Regions from separate parts of the Paenibacillus sp. WC2504 genome, predicted to be linked through region 2. Evidence: riboswitches for the same ligand, from Rfam matches in the RefSeq annotation. Region 2 holds a riboswitch; the other holds the start of a gene.

Region 1 (10,840 bases), 4.3 Mb from region 2:
TTCCGCCTTCGGCAGGTAAGATTCCCGATAGGTCCTTGCATCTAAATCAGAGTATGGCTTGCCGTGAACAATCACCTGAGCGACCATATCCTGCTTCGGCTTAAGCAAAATTGGATTCATATCCGTTGTAGCTAAAATGCGGCAGGCATCCGCTTGTACGCCTTGAGCCCTTCCGATCTCTTTCCCGTCAAAGGTCACGTAGGAATTAAGCGACATATTTTGTGATTTAAAAGGGGCTGTCTGCCACCCATCCTGAACGAGAATACGGCATAATGCTGCCGTAAGAATGCTTTTGCCAACGTCCGAAGCTGTGCCTTGAATCATTAATGTCGCGGCTTCAGTCATGCGTTCGACCTCGATTCTGTGCCAAAGCTGCCACTGTTTGCCGGAGTCCTTCAATCAACCGCTCATTATCTTCGCGAAGCCGAATAGCGACTCGGCCATATTGTTCGTTCAAACCTTCAAACAGTGAGGCGTCTCTAATCAAAATCCCCATTTGTCCCATATGTTTTTGCGCTTGCTTTATCGTTAAGCCCAGTTCCGGAGCAAAAGAAAATAATACAAAGTTTACATCCGTAGGCACTACATCTAAGCCCAATTGCCGCAGCTGCCCAGTGAGCCACGCCTTCTCATCCTGCAGCCAATGACGGCTCGCCAGCTCAAACTCCTCATCCTCAAGTACAGCCGTACCGATGCGCTGAGCCAAATAATTAACGCTCCACTGCACTTGCTGCTGCCTGATTTCCCGAATCAAATCCGGGTGCGCCACCATAAACCCTAGCCGAATTCCTGGAATCGAATAAAATTTCGTCATCGAACGAATAACAACGAGCTTCCGACTCGTTGAAGCCAGCTTAAGGAATGAGTGTTCCTGCTCATCAGGCACAAAATCCATGAACGCCTCATCGAGCACACAGCTGCGACCACTCTCTAGAAGACTTTCTACGACGTGGCGAGGAAGCAGCCGGCCTGTCGGATTGTTCGGGTGGCCCAGGAAAAAGAGATCGACTGCCGATAATGCGGCTTCCACATCCGGCTGTTGCAACTCAAACTGATGGGATGATCGCAGCGGGATATTGTAAATCCTGCCGCCCGTTTTGTGAATCGCTTCCTCATATTCACTGAATGACGGCCTTGCAAGCCCCGTCACGGCTGGCTTCAGAACCCTTGCTGTCAAATCAATCAGCTCTGCCGCCCCATTGCCAACCAAGATGCTCTCCATCTCGATTTTATATTTCTGAGCCAACTTATGGCGTAATTCGCGGACCGCAGGATCTGGATACTTCACGACGTCTCTCCAGGCGTCCATCCAGATTCCTCTAATAGCGGGAGGCGGACCCAACGGATTCATATTTGAGCTAAAATCAAGAAATTGATCTCTCGGCCGGCCAAAAGCTTCTTCAGCAGTCCAGAGATCTCCTCCGTGTCCGTAGCGTTCTAACATGAATTCCACTCCTTTCTTTATGGTGTTGCACAAATAACGACGCCAAGCAGGAGAATCGCTTCAAGCAGCTCGTTCAAAGCACCATAGGTATCTCCGGTCAGCCCCCCTAATTTACGGCTGATGTAAGTCGCAATCAGCCATCCTGCCAACCATGTGGCACAGGCAAAATAAATAGGGATAGGCCATACGGATGTATCCGAACCTGCATCGTTAAAACAAACAAAAAGCGTAGTTGTAAACAGAGCTACTATTAACGAGATGGCCACATGCCACTTTGTTACTCCCTGAAAAAAACTGCCTAAGCCCGATTCTTTCCTCGCGTATGGCCACCCCTGAATGGCTGCCGTCATAAACCATCTGCTCCAAATAGGCACAATCGCCAGCAGCAAGTATCCCTTCATCCCAGTGGCTCCATCCCACTGATTGGACTCCAACAGCGTGTAGAGAAGCGCGAACTTAAGCAGCAGATGAAGGACGGCAACAATGACGCCCATCGCTCCAACACGGCTGTCCTTCATGATTTCGAGCATTTGCTCGCGCGATCTGTGGCTGAGGATACCGTCCGCGGTATCCATTAGCCCATCCAGATGCAGCCCGCCTGTTAAAACCACCCAAAGTCCCAGAAGCAGCACAGCTGCCGGAAGTGGAGGAAGGAACAGACTTAGACCTTCACTCGCGAGAAGCAGCAGGAGACCTATCACGCCGCCGGCTAGCGGATAGAAGATCACACTGCGCCGAAAGACAAGGTCTGTATAGGTTATTTGCACGGGAATCGGCAAACGTGTTAGAAATTGAAAGGCTGCGATGCAAGCACGCAGCCAATCTAGAACAATACGAGCAGTATGCACAGCAATCCTCCCATCACTACAAAGCTGACGCCGTAAAGCATCCTGACGGCGTAGACAATATCTTGCTGCGTCCGCGGACGCAGCGGCCAGCCCAGGCGGGCGCGCTCGCTTGCTACGCCGCCGTAGATATTCAGCCCGCCAAGCTCAATTCCGAGTGCCCCGGCGACCGCCGACTCCGGAATTCCGCTATTCGGGCTGGGGTGCAGGTGCGCGAAGCGGCGTTTCGCCGCCGCTGCGCGCTTCGCCGAGAGGCCCGGCTGCAGCAGGGCGACGAGGATCAGCAGGATCCCGGTCAGCCTGGCCGGGATCCAGTTCATGGCGTCGTCCCAGCGGGCCGACGCCCAGCCGAAATGACGGTAACGGTCATTTCGGTAGCCGACCATCGAATCCAGTGTATTCGATGCCCGGTACAGCATAGCGAGCGGCGCTCCGCCGATCAGCGCATAGAAGAGCGGCGAAATCACCGCGTCAACGATGTTCTCCGCCACGGTTTCCACGACCGCGCGCGTTAGCTCTTCTTCTTCCAAGGCTTCCGTATCGCGGCCGACGATGTAACCCGTATACTTGCGAGCGTCGGCAAGTTCTCCTTTGCGCAGCGGATTGTACACGAGATACGCGGCATCCTTGAGTCCCTTGATCGCAATCGTCGTTGAAATCAACCACGTACAGACGGCGTAACCGAGCCATTCATGAACCGAACGGGCGGCTAGCACGAGTACGACTACACTTCCCGTGCTGATTATCAAAGTAGTAGTTGTAAGCAGTACTCCTTTGAATTTTTCATTGGAGGGGGAGTCATTTTTACTCCGCAACACCCCCTCCATCCAGCGAATCCAACGCCCGATAAGAATAACGGGGTGTGTCGGCCATCTCGGATCGCCAATGAGCCAATCTAGTACAATGGCAGCAGCCGTCATACTGACGATCTCCTGCCAGGAATAAATCCACATGAATCATCACCGCACCATTCATTCCATCCTCTAAGACTGCTTATATCCATCCAGCCGGTAAGCCATGCTTTTCAGCTCAATAGGGATCCCGACCGTTACCAGGAATACCTGCTCGCACACCTCAGCTAAGCGCTGGTTCATTCTTCCGGCCAAATCGCGGAAGCTGCGGCCAAGCGGGTATTCCGGCACAATGCCGTCTCCGACTTCATTCGTTACCATGATGAGCTGTCCACGTCCACGGTAACCTGACACTGTATTCACCAGTTGCTCAACCTGCTTCATCACCAAGGTGGAAGCGTCCTGCTCACCTTCATACTGGAGCAGCCAGTTGCTTAACCAAAGTGTTAAGCAATCGACCAGAACAACCGCCTCTTCGCCGCTCTCGTCCAGCTGCTGCAAGAGCTCGCACAGCCGAAACGGCTCCTCCCGGGTATCCCATGGATACCCCGAACGGATCCTCGTCTGCTGGTGCAGACGGACCCGCTCCCTCATTTCCTCATCGTAGATGTGGGAGGTCGCGATATAGACTCCCCGCTCGCTGCCATGCATCGCGAGCTTCTCCGCGAAAGAGCTCTTGCCGCTGCGCGCGCCGCCCGTTACCAAAACCGCCATGGCGCCTTCGCCTCCTTCTCCTGCTGTCTACTCCCGTGACACGCCTGCGCTTTCGAATGTCGCCATCTCTCGCATGATCTTTCCTGCGGCTTCGATTAAGTTAAAGACAAGCACCGCGCCTGTTCCTTCGCCCAGGCGCATATCCATTTGCAGCATCGCAGAGAGGCCTACAGCCTCGAGCATCTTCGCATGCCCCTGCTCCTGCGATAAGTGCGAGGCGAGCATGTAGGACGCGCTTAGCGGGGCTAATCGGCTCGCCACGAGCGCTGCCGCCGACGAGATGTAGCCGTCGACGACAACCGGACACCGATTCTTCGCTGCGCCAAGAATCACGCCAACCAGTCCGGCGATCTCCAATCCACCGACCTTGCTCAACACTTCAAGCGCGAAATCGCCGCTTGTGCTGATCACGTTGTCCTTCGCCGGACGAAGTCCGTTCACGTGGAGCGCCTTGTTGACAACCGACCGCTTATGCAGCCATTTCGCGTCGTCAATGCCCGTTCCGCGGCCTACGGATATTTCAGCATCCACACCGCCCAATGCGCATAGAATCGCTGCGCTAGCCGTTGTGTTGCCGATCCCCATTTCGCCGGTCGCAAAAAGACGATAACCCTTCTGGGCCAGGTCATCCACTAACTCGATGCCCGCTTCAATCGCTTGTACGGTTTCATCTAACGTAAGCGCCGCTTCGCGCGCCATGTTGCGCGATCCTTTTCTCACCTTGCGTGAAACCAGGTTCGGATGCTCCAGATCCGCGTTGACTCCCATATCAACGCAAACAACGTCTGCCCCTGCATGTCTGGCCAGCACATTAACCGCTGCACCGCCATGAAGGAAGTTCAGCACCATCTGCGGCGTGACTTCCGCTGGGAACGCGCTAATGCCTTCCTCACAAACACCATGGTCGCCAGCCATTACAATGACTGCTTTTTTATCAAACAACGGCTTCACTTCACCGGTAATCCCGGCAACTTGTCGCGCAATATCTTCTAGTTTGCCTAAGCTCCCCTGTGGTTTGGTCAATTGATTCAAATGATCATTCGCCTGCTTCACCACATCTGCATGAATAGGCTCAATAGCATCGATCATCGTTTGCAAATTACTCATCATCCATTCCTCCGTTATCAAGTTCATTATTTTCCCGGCTGCAATAAAATCTGTGGTGCTTGGTTCGCAGGGTGCTGCAGAACAATAGGTTCTGTTCCATAGACCTCTGTAATTAATTTGCTTGTAATGATTTCATCAGGCGTTCCAATCGCTGCCAATTCTCCGTTATGTATCACCATTAACCGTGTACAATATTGCGCGGCCAAATTCAAGTCATGCAGAACCGCCACAACGGTTAACTGCGACTCGCGTTGCCATTCACGAATATAATCCATCATCTGTACTTGATACCCAATATCCAAAAAGGTAGTAGGCTCATCCAACATAAGCAATCGCGGCTGCTGAGCCATGACTTTCGCAAGCGCGACCCGTTGCCTCTCGCCTCCGCTGAGACGCTCAATCGTTCGTTCAACAAGCGGTTCCAACTGCAGTTTCCGAATAATCGCTTCGATGAGTTGCTCCGCTTCCACGGTATCCTCGCCAAGCCAATTCTGAAAAGGATAACGGCCCATCTCCACGACCTCGCGAATCGTGAATCCAACTGGCGGCAGTGCATCTTGCTGCAAAACCGCCAGCCATCTGGCCAGTTCCTTTCGTGAATAGGCCGACGTCGGGCGACCCTTCAGCTCTACTGAACCTTTTTTAACCGGATCAATCCCGGAAAGAAGGCGTAGTAACGTCGATTTCCCGCTGCCATTTGGCCCAATAATGCCAAAAAACTCACCGTGTTGGACCTCAAAGCTTATATTTCCAAGTACCGGCCGTTCATGAAAGCTTTGGGAAAGCTGCTGCACTTTAATCATCTTTTTCAACCTCTTAACGTTTTCTTATCCTTATGTAGCAAATAGGCAAAAAATGGCGCACCCAAAAACGCTGTGATAACACCAAGCGGAATCTCCATCGGACTAAGCAATGTACGAGCGAGCGTGTCAGCCCACAAGACATAAATGCCGCCGCCAATCGCGGATAAAGGAATAATAAGACGGTAGTCCGGACCGACGATTAGACGAACCAAGTGCGGAATGATAAGCCCTACGAAACCGATAACACCTGCTACAGAGACAGCTGCCGCCGTAATAAATGTAGCGACAATTAGCACAATCAGCTTCGTGCGTTCTACATTTACTCCCAAATGGGAGGCCTGCCGCTCTCCCAATGCAAGCAAATTCAATGATCTTGCATAACTAAGCAGTATTACTAAACCTATGACTAAATAAGGTGAAATAATCGTTATGTACGGCCAGCCCCGCATCGCCAAGCTGCCCATTAACCAAAAAACAATTTCATTAATGACCTGCTTGGAAATCGAAACCATAAACGAGACAATTGCGCCAAGAAAAGCCTGCATGACAACGCCGGACAAAATAAGCGTCTCCATCTTCAGCTTGCCATCGATCTGAGCTAGCTTAAGCACGAGGAAAAGTGAAATAAGTCCCGTCACAAAAGCAACAATCGGAACCGACCACTGCCCGAACAAAGCCATCTGCAGGCCAAAATAGATTAAAAACGCCGCCCCGACCGAAGCGCCTGAAGACACTCCCAGCGCATATGGATCCGCAAGCGGATTGCGCAGCACGCCCTGGAAAGCAGCTCCTGCAACGGAAAGAGAGGCCCCTACGAGAATCCCCAGCAATACGCGAGGCAAACGCACCTTATTTATAATTTGCTCCGCAGACTGCTGCCAAGTGACGTCGATGTAATCACCTGCCCAAGGGATATGCTTCCCTAGGATGCCCGCAATTTGGAGAATTGGCAGATTAGCCGTTCCCAGCGATAAACTTGCCAGAATAGAAAGAAGAAGGAGTATAACCCCTACTCCTCCCCATAACATTAGTTTCTTTTTCATTTATTTCACCAGTTCAGGATAAATGCCTTTCGCCATTTTCAGCAGTCCATCGGTCAATCTCGGTCCCGGACGGCTCAGCAGATTCTGGTCAAGACCAATTACCTGTTTGTTCTTTACAGCTTCAATAGCATTCCAGCCGCTTCGTGTGCGAATAATTTCATCAAGCGACATTTTGCTTTTGGTATCTACGACACCATTCGCAAAGAGAATAACAGCCGGGTTTTGTGCGATAATTTTCTCTTCGCTGATTTGGTACCAGCCTTTACCGTCGCCGGCTACATTAATGCCGCCCGAAAGTTTGATCAGTTCATCCATGAATTCGCCGCTGCCCACGGTCCAGCCCGGGCTGAATTCTATGTATACTTTTTTCTTATTTTCTTGCTTTACGTCTTTCACGGCGTCGACAACCTTCTGGCGATCCGCCTTCATCTTGGAGACGATTTTCTCAGCTTGTTCCTGACGATCTGTAATCAACCCATAAGTTTGAATGTTCGCAATAGCATCATCCAGCGTCTTTGGTTCCACTTTAAACACATTGATGTTCGATTCACGCAGTTTTTCAACCGTGTCCGCTTTCATCGAGACACCTGTAAAAACAATATTCGCGCTAGTCGCAATCAAAGCTTCCTGGTTCGGCTTCGTGATACTTCCCAATTTGGGCTTTGACTTCGCTGCTTCCGGATAATCATCGAAATCGGATACGCCGACAATCTTATCATCCAATCCAAGTGCAAAAAGTGCTTCCGTTTCTGCGGGAGAAACCGATGCGATCCGCTCCGGTGCCTTGTCAAACGTGAATTCTTTCCCCGTTGCATCTTTAATTTTCAGCGGGTATGTTGTCTTTTTGGATGTCACAGACGTTGATGCTGATGGCGTAGGCGCCGTTGTTGTCTCTCCGCCAAGCTTAGATGGACTGGTAATTTCCGCTTCTTGCTTACCGCAAGCCGCTAAACTAACCGCCGTCGCTAAAGCAACTGATAAGAGAAGCGCCCTCTTTATCCCGTTCTTTTTCATTTGCATGGTGTAACCCCTCTCTCTGAAACCTGTGATTTCAATAGATCCCAAATAAAAAGCCCCTCTGTTCCTAAGGAACAAAGGGGACGATAAATCGTGGTGCTCAGCAACAAATCCGTTGCCTCCTGATTTAAAGCGATCCTTTTCCTCGAAGGATGTCGTAACGGCACCATGGCAGGTATCCTGGCTCCCCGGCAATACTTCACTTCCGGATTACAGTGGCGGGACCGCGCCGGACTTGAACCGGCTTCCTTTTTAAGCGGCAACGAATTTCATATGTGAATTCGTTGCCGGCACCAATGGCTGCATATTTGACTATCAATCTAATAGTCGATTATAGACTTCTTGCTACTTTTGTGCAATAACCTTGAGTACTTGCTTAGCTTCCTCCAGCTTAGGGGCATTGACAGGAATGAATGCAATAAGTCCTTTTCCTTCGAAGCCTTGCTCCTTCATCCACTTGTTGCCTGAAAGCGGAATTCCATACAGATGCTTTTGGGCAGGCTTGCCCTCTTCCGCAATTTCAATGACCCCGTCCGGATAATCAGAAGGGTTAATCGTCTCGTCCAAAGAGACGAATCCTGCTTGATTGCTTAAACCTTTAAATTGGTCATCCGCCAAGATAAAGATACCGTTTCCACCTGCCGCCAATTCAACAATCATTTTTTCCATGGAGAAAATGGGAGATGTATTCAGCTTGACGGTAGGTGCCTCGCCGATCTTTGATTTTAATGAAGCTTCCAGCTTCTCGCCGGCATCACTTGGGAAACCATTTTGACCCATGACAAAGATAGAAACATCCGGTTTCGGTCCTCCGCAACCCGCAAGCATCACCATAAGTGCCGACACCAGCATTACCATTAGCAATTTCAATTTCATGATGTAAGAGTACCTCCGTATACGGTCTATATATATCGATAGTCGCGAGAAAAGTCGGTTTTCACCGACTTTTCTTCCAATTATTCATATATTCATTTATTTTGAGATCAAGTATCGTACTGAGTTCTACGACAGATTCGGATGTCATTTCTTCCCCGTCCAGAACCATCTGTTCTAACCTGCGTCGCAGAGAATGAATCTCTTCTTCTAATAAGTTTAGGGAGTTACGTTTCTTAGCACGCTTAGTCAACCAACGTTGTTCGAAATCTTGTTCATTGATTTGCAGATGTTTTCGATAGGTTGATAGTTGGTATTCCATGAAAGCCATGCTCATCCCTCCTTACTACAAGAATACCAGTTTTCATGAATAATTAACATATATTTTTCGTATTGAATCACAAATTTCTAAGAAATTTTCCGATTCTCTCTAAAGCTTCATTCAGTTGAGAAACACTATAGGCATAAGAGCAGCGTAAGAAACCTTCCCCACCTAAACCAAACACATCACCCGGTACGGCAGCCACCTTAGCTTCGAATAACAGCCGTTGGGCAAATTCATCTGAAGTGAGTCCTGTAGCTATAACACTTGGGAAGGCATAGAAAGCCCCCTGCGGTTCGTGACACTCAAGTCCAATATCGCGGAATCCTTTGACGACCAGACGCCTGCGTTGATTGTAAGACTCTATCATGCGGTCTTTCTCTTCCAAACCATTCGTCAAAGCCTCATGTGCAGCCACTTGACCCATCACAGGTGCGCACATCACCGTATACTGATGAATTTTGGTCATAGCTGAGATCAACTCTCGGTGACCGCAGGCGTATCCCATTCTCCAACCCGTCATCGCAAAAGCTTTGGAGAAGCCGCTGACTAGAATCGTCCGGTCTTTCATCCCTGGAACAGCTGCAAAACTTACATGCTTCTGCCCATAAGTCAACTCCGCATAAATTTCATCCGAAATGACAATTAGATCGTTCTCTTCCACGACTTTGGCAATCGGCAGCCAGTCCTCATAAGTCATAATGCCGCCAGTAGGATTGCTTGGGTAACATAGAATTAAAATCTTGGAGCGTGGCGTAATGGCATCACGAAGCGCCTTCTCAGTCAGCTTGAACTGATCTTTCGCGAATGTTTCGATTCCGACTGGAACGCCGCCGCTAATACTCGTAATAGGCGAATACGAGATGTAGCAAGGTTCTGGAATCAGAATCTCATCCCCCGGCGTAATCAAAGCGCGCAATGCCAAGTCAATGGCCTCACTGCCTCCGACGGTCACAAGGACTTCATTCGACGGCTCATATTTCACTTTAAATGAGTTGTACAAATAATCCGCAATCGCTTCGCGAAGCTCAGGAATCCCTGAGTTTGGCGTATATTTCGTTCTGCCGCGCTCTAAAGAGTAAACGGCTGCTTCACGAACGTGCCATGGGGTTGAGAAATCCGGTTCCCCCACACCAAGGGAAATAATATCATCCTTGCTGTTGCTTACTAGATCAAAGAACTTCCGAATACCTGAAGGTTTCATTTCACGAACGGCAGGAGCAAGGTAGCCCTGCATTGATTTCACTTCGTTCGGCTCTACGATTGTCTCATTTTTGATCATGGCGTTACCTCTTCCTTACGGAGAGACAAGCATCCGATGATCATCAGCCTGATCCTCGAAAATGATGCCGTCTTGTTTGTATTTTTTCAAGATAAAATTCGTTTTGGTTGATAGCACGCGATCAATTGGCGATAGCTTGTTAGATACAAAAGAAGCGACTTGTTTAAGCGAATTGCCTTCAACCTCGACAAGCAAATCATAAGCGCCAGACATGAGATATACAGATTTGACCTCTGGATATAAGTAGATCCGTTCCGCAATAGCGTCGAACCCGCGTCCGCGTTCAGGCGTAATTTGCACTTCAATCAGGGCGGTAACCTTTTCGTCATCTACCTTGCTCCAGTTGACAACTGTCGCGTACTTGACGATGACCTTATCCGCTTCCATCTCGCTTATCGCTCGCGCCACCTCGTCCTCCGCCGTTCCTAACATTGTGGCGATGAGTTCCGCACTCCGGCGGGCGTCTTCTTTCAGTAATTCGAGAATTTTAAGCTTCAAAGCATCCATGGTTAACCAACCTTTCTGTGATCGTATTCATT
Region 2 (10,840 bases):
GATGTCTGTAGGTATGGATTCCTCAGGCCTGTCTACCAGCTTGGCCCAGCGTAATTTCGCGCCGTCTGTCGCGCATCCTTTTGGGACGGACTGGTTAGGAAGAGATATGTTAACGCGCACGATCAAAGGATTGGCGCTTAGCCTTGGGGTCGGTGTTGTTGCTGGAGCTTCAAGCGTCATCATAGCGGGAATTATGGGGCTTGCGGCAGCCGTTATGGGCAAAACAGTAAATCGACTTGTGAGTTGGCTGACGGACTTGTTTCTCAGCGTCCCTCATCTTGTAACGCTGCTATTGATTGCTTTTGTTGTAGGTGGGGGGGCCAAAGGCATTATCATCGGTGTCGCACTAACGCATTGGCCTAGTTTAACGAGGGTCATACGTGCTGAGGTGATGCAGATCCGTTCGGCACCGTATGTTTCCATATCGCGTAATTTCGGAAAATCCAGTTGGTGGATTGCGACAAGACATATCGTCCCGCATCTGCTGCCCCAGCTTTTGGTCGGGCTTATTCTAATCGTGCCGCATGCCATTTTGCATGAGGCTGCCGTTACCTTCATTGGGATGGGACTTTCCCCGCATGAGCCGGCGATTGGCATTATTTTATCCGAATCTATGAGGTATTTATCTTCCGGCATGTGGTGGCTGGCGTTGTTCCCTGGTTTGTGCTTGCTTCTGTTGGTTCGGGCTTTTGCCATGTTGGGAGAGAATTTGAAGACGTGGGTAGACCCCAGACGTGCACATGAGCATTAAACATTTTAAGCTTGGAAAGAGGGATTCGGTTTTATGTTGGAAGTCAGTGAACTTTCGATCAGCTTTAATACGTTGGACCGACACTTTCGCCCTAAAAAAATGGAAGCCATTCATAAATTGGAGCTTTCGATTGATGCCGGAGAAATTCTAGCTGTCGTAGGCTCCAGCGGTTCCGGCAAAAGTCTGCTAGCTCACGCCATCTTGGGTATACTTCCCGGCAATGCTCAAGTTACGGGGACAATTCGCTTTAAAGGCGAGAAACTGACCGCTGGAAGGCAGGCGGGATTGCGTGGGAAAGAAATCGCGCTTATTCCTCAGTCTGTACAGTATTTGGATCCCTTAATGCGCGTCGGCGATCAAGTGAGACAAGCGGTTCGGCGAGGAAATCCCGCCGAGCTTCAGCGGAAAGCTTTTAGTAAGTATAAGTTATCGGACTTTGTCGCCAAGCTGTTTCCCTTCCAACTTTCCGGAGGTATGGCGCGAAAAGTTCTCGTCTCAACCGCTACTGTAAGCGGAGCTCAGTTGTTGATTGCGGATGAGCCTACTCCAGGCTTGGATGCGCCTTCTATGAGTGAGACCTTAAGCCGATTCAAGCAGCTGGCTCAGGAAGGTTGTGCGGTCATGTTAATCACACATGACATTGAAGCTGCTTTAACGGTAGCCGATCGCATTGCTGTGTTGTATGCCGGGACCGTAGTTGAAATTGCACCCCGCAGCGATTTCACAGGAGATGGGCAGAGGCTGCGGCATCCGTATACACAAGCGTTATGGAGAGCGCTCCCGGGTAACGGATTTATTCCTTTACCCGGGGCTCAACCGCTGCCGGATGCTTTGCCGGCAGGGTGCGTTTTTGCTCCACGCTGTTCTATGGCCACTTCGGAATGTGAACGGCAAGCTCCTGAATCGCGCATTGTAAGAAGCGGAAGGGTTAGGTGCATACACAGTGATTGAGGGAAAATCTTTGGGGTATCGTTATGGGAAAGAGGCGTGGGTGTTTCGTGACCTCGATATTCAATTAGAAGCCGGAGAGATCGTAGGACTCATCGGGCCAAGTGGTTGCGGGAAGTCCACGCTAGGGCAGTTACTTGCAGGTCATGTGGGACTGCAGGAAGGGCATGTAAGTGTGGACGGTGTTCCACATAGGAAGGTGTCAAGGAACCCTGTCCAATTAGTGCTGCAGCATCCCGAGCAAGCGGTTAATCCGAGGTGGAAACTGCGGAGAACTCTTCAGGAGTCAGGTATGATGGACCCTGTTATGCGCTCGGAATTATCGATTGAAGACCCATGGTTAGATCGCTATCCGAACGAGTTGTCCGGCGGGGAGCTGCAGCGGATTTGTGTAGCGAGAGCGCTAGGGCCGGAAACACGCTATTTAATAGCGGATGAGATGACCACCATGCTAGATGCTATTACACAAGCGCAAATCTGGCGTACGGTGCTGCGATGGGCTGAACGGCAGCGTGCTGGCGTTTTGGTGATCAGTCATGAGCGGGAATTGATTGAGCGGTTGTGTGGACGGGTGATTCGCTTTCCTTCAATTCGCTAAACTGCACAAATTAACGGGAAATATTTCCTCTATCTCTTGCTGATATAGCCATTAACTATATCTAGGTATAGCTAAATCCAGTTACTCTATAGCCACAGCTCTATGGTATCTTCTTAATAACAAAACGATGCTAAGGAGCAATTGACTGTGGAGCAATTACGTAAACAAGACCCTAAAATTGTTGAGGCAATGAATCTGGAGATCGGCCGTCAACGTGACAAAATTGAATTGATTGCTTCTGAAAACTTCGTCAGCGAAGCTGTTCTTCAAGCAATGGGAACGGTTCTAACGAATAAATACGCAGAGGGCTATCCAGGAAAACGCTACTACGGCGGATGCGAGCATGTCGATATCGTTGAGGATATCGCGCGTGATCGTGCAAAAGAATTATTTGGCGCAGAGCATGCCAATGTGCAGCCGCACTCCGGCGCGCAAGCCAATTTGGCGGTATATTTAGCTGCTCTGAAACCGGGAGATACCGTTCTTGGTATGAACTTGGCGCATGGCGGTCATTTAACACATGGAAGTCCTGTTAATGCCTCGGGTATTTTGTATAACTTTATTCCTTATGGTGTTAGAGAAAGCGACGGGCTTATTGATTACAACGAGGTTCGCAAATTGGCATTCAAGCATAAGCCTCGTATGATTGTGGCTGGTGCCAGCGCATATGCACGCATTATTGATTTTGAAGCATTAGGTGAGATAGCTCATGATGTAGGAGCTCTGTTCTTTGTGGACATGGCCCATATTGCCGGGTTAGTTGCCGCAGGGTTGCACCCTAGTCCTGTGCCGCACGCTCATTTTGTAACTACAACTACGCATAAAACCCTTCGCGGACCCCGCGGCGGTATGATTCTTTGCCGCAAGCCTTGGGCTGCAGCGATTGATAAAGCAGTATTTCCCGGAACGCAAGGCGGACCGTTGATGCATATCATTGCCGCTAAAGCCGTTGCTTTTGGCGAAGCGCTTCAACAAGATTTTAAAACGTACGCTCAAAATGTTGTTCTCAACGCTAAAACGTTATCAGAACAGCTTTTAGCAGAAGGTGTCAATCTTGTTTCGGGAGGTACAGATAACCACCTGATGCTGATCGACCTGCGTAGTCTGGGTATCACCGGTAAAGAGGCGGAACATTTACTGGATGAAGTAGGAGTAACGGTGAATAAAAATGCGATTCCTTTCGACCCTGCGAAACCGATGGTTACAAGCGGAGTTCGCATCGGAACTCCAGCTGTTACCGCCCGTGGCATGGATCAAGAAGCTATGAAAACAATTGCCAAAATTGTGGCGTTAACTTTGAAAAATCCTACGGACGAAGCTGTGCATAACCAAGTACGGGGAATGGTCAGTGATCTGACAGCGCAATTCCCATTATATCCAGGGTTGAGCTACTAAATTTAAGTTTACATCTGGGCCAAGTATTTGATCTTTGGATCAAATACTTTTTTTATTATTAGAAAAAAAGTTGGTGGCATAGTGAAGTATGAATTTCCAGGTGCTTTACAGAATCAAAAGATTATTTTATCAAAGGAATGTCTCATTGAAGAAGCTAATTGTGTCCTGATTTGTGCATTTTATCAAGGTCAATTGGTTCTTGTTCGACATCACAGCCGGGGGTGGGAGTTGCCTGGGGGAATGAGAGAGAAGAGTGAGTCCGTTCTTCAAACGGTTCGAAGGGAGATGCAGGAAGAGGCTGGAGGAGAGCTCGATGCGATCGAGAGAATTGGGCAATATCTAATTTTTGAAAATGATCATCTAGTATTTGTGAAAAATATTTATATTTCCACGGTCCGTATTCTTGGAGCGCTCCCGAGCGGATTTGAGACGGATGGTATCATGCTGGCAGATGCTATTCCGAAGCAAGTTGAGATTATGAATGATCACACATTTAGTCCTTATATGAAGGATAATGTCTATATGATTGTTTCTGAGTGGATAAAGGATCATCGGTTTATTAGAGATAGTTTCAAGGCTTGTCCTGAATGCTATGAAATAAATTATGAAGTAGACAAAACGAAATAAACGATATAACATTAGCGATGACAAAATATAATATGCTAAATGAGGGTGCAAGCATACGATTTGGATGCTTGCTTAAAAGGGAAGTTCGGTCAAAGCCGACGCGGTCCCACCACTGTAATTGCCGAGTAACTCTTTCATATGCCACTGACTTGTTCACGAGATTGGGAAGGCGAAAGAGAAGCGATGACGCATGAGCCAGGAGACCTGCCTTTATTTATAGTATGTTACTAATTCTTTGGGGGTGGGAATTAGCAACAAAAAATTATGCTAAGGCATAATTCTTACTATGACACATGTTATTTGTGCGTACTGATGGATGTACAGCCACCCTAGTTTTTTAGGGTGGCTTTTTTGCGCGGTTGTCCAAATTTGGTAGGAAAGAGGAATGACAAGAATGAGTCATCGTTATGCTTCAAAACCGATTATTGCACTTTTTATGTCTTTTGTACTCTTATTTTCTTCGCTGGGGGTTTTGGCAGGACCGAGCAGTCAAGCTCTTGCCAGTACAACAGGCCCAAGTTCAATCCGCGAATGGTTGCCAGCACCGGGGCAATTCGTTAACGAGACTGCTTGGGGAGGAACGGGCGATATTAACTCGAAGTGGACGAACACGCCCGGTTCTACGGGAGTCTCCCTCGGTTCTTTTGGAGGAAGCGTCGTCTACAAATTTGATGAGCCGATCCAGAACAATCCCAAAAATCCGTACGGCGTGGATTTCACTGTATTTGGAAATGCCTTCGCTGGTAACGAAGAACCTGCCGGTGTGGCTGTAGCACAGGACGATGGGACAGGTAATCCGGGCCCGTGGTTCTATATTGCCGGATCCGAGCATTACGAAGACAGTACAATTTGGGATTATAGAGTTACTTATACGAATCCCGAGCCGGATTTTACTAGCCCTAATGGTGTCAATGTGCCATGGGTTGATAATCAGGCAGGCAGTGGGGAAGTAAAAACAAATGCTTATCATAAACATGCATATTATCCGATACCTGCAAATTACCCCAATGCCCCATCGGATTTTAACAGCCAATCGTATACTTATTCCGGTGTGAAAATAAATGTTAGAAAAAATGCTTTCGGTTATCCCGATACGCACGCGAACGGCAGTGCTCCCTATGATGTTCCTGCTAATCCCTATCTAACGACGCCAGTCAAAGGTGACCCTATCGATATTAGCTGGGCTGTTGACAGTGCTGGCAAACCTGTTAATTTAACGAATGTTAGCTTTGTTAAGGTTTATAATGCAGTTCAAATAGACGGTGGTGCCCTGGGTGAAATAGGTGCCGAAGTTACTTCTCTGCAGAAGGTATCCGTCAATGACGCGGTTTATGAAACTGACGATCTTTCAAGCATCGTATTGTCAGGGGTTGGTGCTGACGTAACGAAGCAAGTTACCGTTACTTCTGGTGTTTATGTCTATGAGGATATCCGAATCAATGCAGATAAAATTAAGGTTACGGCTAACGGCACAGCAAGCCAAATTTTCGTCAATAATAAAAGCGGTACTTCAGGTACATTAATTGACAAAGAAATTACATTGAGCGCAAATAAGGCTAAGATCGTTAGAGTTATTGCTCAAGAAGGCATAAATACCCCTAAGATTTACTACTTGAGTATTATAAAAGAGGCCAATAAAACGGCGTTGAATGCCTCGATTACTGATGTCGAGAGCATGACAAAAGGTAATTATTCAGACACGAGTTGGCAAGCGCTGCAAAATAGTTTGGCAGCAGCCAAACAAGTGGCTGCCGACAGTACGGCAATCCAAGATCAGGTTGACGTCACGTTAGCTAATTTGCTAGCAGCCGTGCAAGGCCTGCAAAATAATGCTCCTCCTACAATTTCGGTTTCTGTCATCTTAAATGGTTTCAGCGCAGCAGCTGGAAAAATAGTTAACTTAGCTAAAACAGACACTGTTGTTGAAAATGGCTCAACAGCTGCAGCTGCGATTCAAAAAGTACTAGATGCAAATCAGATCTCCGTTGTTAATGCAACTGGGAATTACATCACGAAAATAGGCGATTTGGCTACAGGTGATGGTGGTACCAAGAGTGGTTGGATGTATTTGGTCAACGGGCAATTTGCCGATGTTGGCATCGCGGATTACAAATTAAAAAGCAGTGACGTTATCTCACTTGTTTACACAGATGACTATGAGCAAGATATAACAACAACAGCCAATAAAACGGCACTGATTGCAAAAATTGCTGAACTTGATGCATTGCAGCAGGGCAATTATACTGATGCGAGCTGGCTTGTATTACAAAACAGCTTAACTCTCGCGAAAGCAGTATCTGCAAACAGTAATGCTATTCAATATCATGCAGATAGTGCATTAGCAAAAATAAGTGAAGCCTTTCAAAACTTAGTCACAACAACAGGTCCGGTGGATCCACAGACGATTGCTGTTTCATTTACTTTGAATGGCATTAGTGCTGCTGCTGGTAAAAGTGTCACTTTGCCGAAAACAACTATAAATATTGAACCAGGTCATACGGCAGCTTATGTGATTGAGAAGGTTTTAAATGAAGCAGGTATTTCCTTTGTCAATGAAAATGGTGCCTATATCTCAAAGGTTGGAGATTTGGCTGCATTTGATGGGGGGCCAAACAGCGGTTGGTTGTACTCCGTTAATGGCGTAGATCCGGATGTTGGAATTGCCAGCTACGTACTAGACCATAACGCCGATATCGTGCTTCGCTATACGGATAATTACTTGGATGAATATCCGCCAACAACGCCGGGTAATATTACGGTTTCTATCATCGTAAATGGTTTCAGCGCAACAGCTGGAAAAATCGTTAACTTAGCTAAAACAGACACTATTGTTGAGGAAGGCTCAACAGCTGCATTTGCCGTTCAAAAAGTATTAGCTGAAAAACAGATCTCCGTTGTTAATGCAAGCGGGAATTACATCACAAAAATAGGCGATTTGGACACAGGTGATGGTGGTACCAAAAGTGGCTGGATGTACTTGGTCAATGGCCAATTTGCCCTTGTTGGCATCGCGGATTACAAATTAAATAGCGGTGACATCATTTCACTTGTTTACACTGATGATTATGAACAAGATATAACAACAACAGCTAATAAAACGGCACTGAATGCAAAAATAACTGAGCTTGATGCTTTGCAAAAGAGCAACTATACCGATGCAAGCTGGCTTGTACTGCAAAATAGCTTAACGCTTGCAAAAGCAGTTTCCGCAAATATCGATGCTATTCAATATCATGTTGATAGTGCATTAGCAAAAATAAATGCAGCCTTTCAAAACTTAGTCACAGCAACAGTTCCGGTGGATCCAAATGACCCATCCGGCGGTCAGCCTTCAGCAGGTGATATTCAAGCGGCAATTAACGCTGCTTCTAATTATTTTCTCTCCAAACCAAGTGGGGTAAGCTCAGACTGGAGCGCGATCGGTTTAGCTCGCACGGGTTCTAAGCTTTCTATAGCGTATTATCAAAAACTAGCCGATAGTGTTTCAAGTTCCAAAGGTGACTTTAAATTAGTTACTGATCTTGAACGGACGATCCTTGGTATAACGGTTACTGGCGGTGACGCTTCCCAAGTTGAAGGTTATAACCTGATTGAGAAATTGTACAGTCACAGCAATATGACATCGCAAGGCATCAATGGTTTAGTCTTTGCTCTACTGGCACTCGATTCCAAAAATTATTCTGTACCGGAGAATGCCGATTGGACAAGGCAAAAAATCATCAATCAAATTATTTCTAGACAGAATCAAGACGGAGGCTTTGTTTTAGGCACTGGTAAAAGTGATCCTGATATTACTGCGATGACCTTTACTGCTTTAGCTCCGTATGCGAACAACCAAGCTTTAGTTCAGGCAGACACCCTTACAAAAGCAGCTAATTGGTTGTCACTGAACCAACAATCCAATGGGGGCTATCTTTCATATGGAGTGGATAGCAGCGAAAGTGTCTCTCAAGCCATTATTGCACTAACCTCGAATAATATAGATCCAGCAAGTGCGAAGTATGCAAAAAATGGCGTCAATTTACTTGATAAATTATTCAAATTCCGTTTGCCAGATGGCAGCTTCTCGCATGCAATGCAACTTCGATCGAATGCAATGGCTACGGAACAAGCACTTCAAGCGTTAGCTGCCTATAAGATTTTCAAAGAAGGCCATGGAGAACGGTTGTATGACTTCACCAAATCCCTGCCTGGGTTGGAGGATCCGGCACCTATTCAAGTGCCCCTACCAAGTGGTGATCAGCCTAAAGTAGTTATTCCATCTGATAATCAGAACTATCTCATTCCCATAACGAGTGCAGATGCAAATAAATTAGTTACGGTGGAAATTCCAAAAGATAGTCATTCAAAAGTCCGATTGGATTTGCCAACAGGAACAAGTTTGCCAAGAATTGAGGCAGTCAAAGGTGATCTATCTGTTGTTATTCCAGCAGGTGCGCAGATTACCACCGGTCAATCATCCGCATTGGAACTGATTACTACCAATGATACATCGGATGCTACATTGAAAAATGCTTTGAATGCGGTAATTTCTAGCGGGAAGAAGCTCGATACGGTGTATCATGCGATTACCCTCGGGGGCAATGATCGCATAGAATTTGATCAATTTGTAACACTGGTTATAGCGGGTATGAAAGGGAAAGAAGCTGCCTATATTCAGAATGGATCAACGAAATCAATCCAGAGGTTCTCGAGTGACGCTGAGGGATTGGCTAGCGGTAAAAACGAGTATGCATACGATAGTGGTAGTGACCTTATCATTAAAACGAAGCATTTTACAGACTTTGTTGCGTATACTACGAGCGATGTTACTACTGGTCCAGGGAATGGCGGTGGGGGCACTACTCCGCCAGCAACAAAGCATGTAACGCTTTCAGTAGATAAACTGACAATTAATAAAGGCTATGTGGTTTCTGAAACTAGTGTAGAACTGAAGACTGGTGATACGGCTTGGAGCGTATTAAAAAGAGTTCTCGAAACACGCGGAATCAACTACAGCGCTATATGGAATGAAGATTACGGCAGTATATATGTTCAATCTATTAGCGGCGATGGTGAGTTTGACCATGGTTCTGGAAGCGGATGGATGTATAACGTGAATGGGACATATCCAAATGTCGGTGCAAGTGAAAGTACACTGCAAGATGGCGACACCGTCCAGTGGCGATATACAACGAATCTTGGGGCAGATTTGGGGCAAGACAATAGCCAATGGCCAAAGCCTCCTGTACCTGTAACTCCAGCGTCATCAACGACAGTCGGCAATAAAACAGTCTTTGATATTCCAGCAGATCTTAAACAAGATTACACGGTTAACATCTCTGCTGATTTAAAAGGTAAAGATCTCATCACAATCAAAATTCCTGATGTAAAATCGAGAGTGCTTCTTAATCTTGGGGAAGTAAAGGACAGCATTCCGGCAATTACTGCGATTAAAGGCGATATTACTCTTTCAATCGATAAAGGCACAGTACTCAAATCAGGAGATCACAATGTCGAGCTGCTCACATCCATTAATACGGATGATACAAGTGTTCTGAATCTTGTAAACAATAGCCTAAATAACGGTAGCACAAAGTTAACGAAAATAAACCATGCGTTTGCTATGGGTAAAGCGGATCAATCCGTCCTGTTCGATAGGCCGCTTACGTTCATCATCAAAAATGGTAAAGGACAACTTGCCGGGTACATTGAAGAAACGAAGTTTACGCCAATCGAGATCTATGAGTCGGACACTCAAGGCATGGAAGCAACAAAAGGCAAAGAGAAGATTACTTACGCGTACGTGAAAGATCAAGATTTGATTATTAGAACGAATCATTTCACAAGCTTCCTGTCCTACACAGTAGGTGCCAAGGATACTGAAACGACACCGGTATTTGATCTGAAGAACCTTTATACAGATTCAAGTTCTATCTCAACTTGGGCCATCGACGCAATTAAAGAAGCCACTCAGAAAAAGTTTATCGAAGGCAACGAAGGTAAATTCTCTCCACAAGCTGCCATTACAAGATCAGAATTCACCAAAATCCTGGTCAATGTGCTGGGTCTAGAAATCAAGAAAGAGAATGCGATTCAATTCCAAGATGTGTCTCAGAATGACTGGTTCTACCCTTACGTGAATACGGCTTATCAAGCTGGCATAATCTCTGGGTACGACACCGAGCATTTTTATCCAAATGAGAAGCTTACACGTGAACAGATGGCAGTTATTATCGCCAATGCGCTAGCTCTTCCAAAAGCAGATCAGAATTCTGGTATTGAAGACATGGAGCAAGTATCCGATTGGGCTAAATCCAGTGTTCAGACCATTATGGCTAATGAGCTAATGACGGGTTGGAATAATCGCTTCCAGCCTGGTGATGAAGTTACAAGAGAAATGGCCATTGTTGTGGCTATGAGAGCTTATAAAAAAAGATAGTACAGAACGATAGCTTGCAGCATGCATGGAGAAGGAGCAGAACAATTTCTGCTCCTTCTCCAATATTTGATTTGAAATATTGGGGGGAGAACATTGAGAA

Evidence for each region. Region 2 has a riboswitch for cobalamin ahead of ACUN27_RS11330 (DUF4430 domain-containing protein). Riboswitches for the same ligand answer to the same signal wherever they lie in the genome.
Region 1: another riboswitch for cobalamin. It lies ahead of ACUN27_RS31250 (ABC transporter substrate-binding protein); the one in region 2 lies ahead of ACUN27_RS11330 (DUF4430 domain-containing protein).

What each region holds. Positions count from the first base shown of each region.
Region 1 is NZ_JBQZFH010000001.1:6,909,384-6,920,223, forward strand. Features, by position in the region: gene ACUN27_RS31210 (cobyric acid synthase) at 1-345, opposite strand, end outside; gene cobD (threonine-phosphate decarboxylase CobD) at 338-1,444, opposite strand; gene cobS (adenosylcobinamide-GDP ribazoletransferase) at 1,462-2,292, opposite strand; gene cbiB (adenosylcobinamide-phosphate synthase CbiB) at 2,268-3,242, opposite strand; gene cobU (bifunctional adenosylcobinamide kinase/adenosylcobinamide-phosphate guanylyltransferase) at 3,273-3,854, opposite strand; gene cobT (nicotinate-nucleotide--dimethylbenzimidazole phosphoribosyltransferase) at 3,882-4,961, opposite strand; gene ACUN27_RS31240 (heme ABC transporter ATP-binding protein) at 4,988-5,764, opposite strand; gene ACUN27_RS31245 (FecCD family ABC transporter permease) at 5,770-6,807, opposite strand; gene ACUN27_RS31250 (ABC transporter substrate-binding protein) at 6,808-7,827, opposite strand; cobalamin riboswitch at 7,978-8,138, opposite strand; gene ACUN27_RS31255 (hypothetical protein) at 8,170-8,700, opposite strand; gene ACUN27_RS31260 (aspartyl-phosphate phosphatase Spo0E family protein) at 8,762-9,028, opposite strand; gene ACUN27_RS31265 (aminotransferase class I/II-fold pyridoxal phosphate-dependent enzyme) at 9,096-10,301, opposite strand; gene ACUN27_RS31270 (Lrp/AsnC family transcriptional regulator) at 10,317-10,808, opposite strand.
Region 2 is NZ_JBQZFH010000001.1:2,581,041-2,591,880, forward strand. Features, by position in the region: gene ACUN27_RS11305 (ABC transporter permease) at 1-751, shown strand, start outside; gene ACUN27_RS11310 (ABC transporter ATP-binding protein) at 785-1,702, shown strand; gene ACUN27_RS11315 (ABC transporter ATP-binding protein) at 1,695-2,297, shown strand; gene glyA (serine hydroxymethyltransferase) at 2,445-3,692, shown strand; gene ACUN27_RS11325 (NUDIX domain-containing protein) at 3,774-4,319, shown strand; cobalamin riboswitch at 4,346-4,545, shown strand; gene ACUN27_RS11330 (DUF4430 domain-containing protein) at 4,714-10,740, shown strand; gene ACUN27_RS11335 (S-layer homology domain-containing protein) at 10,840-10,840, shown strand, end outside.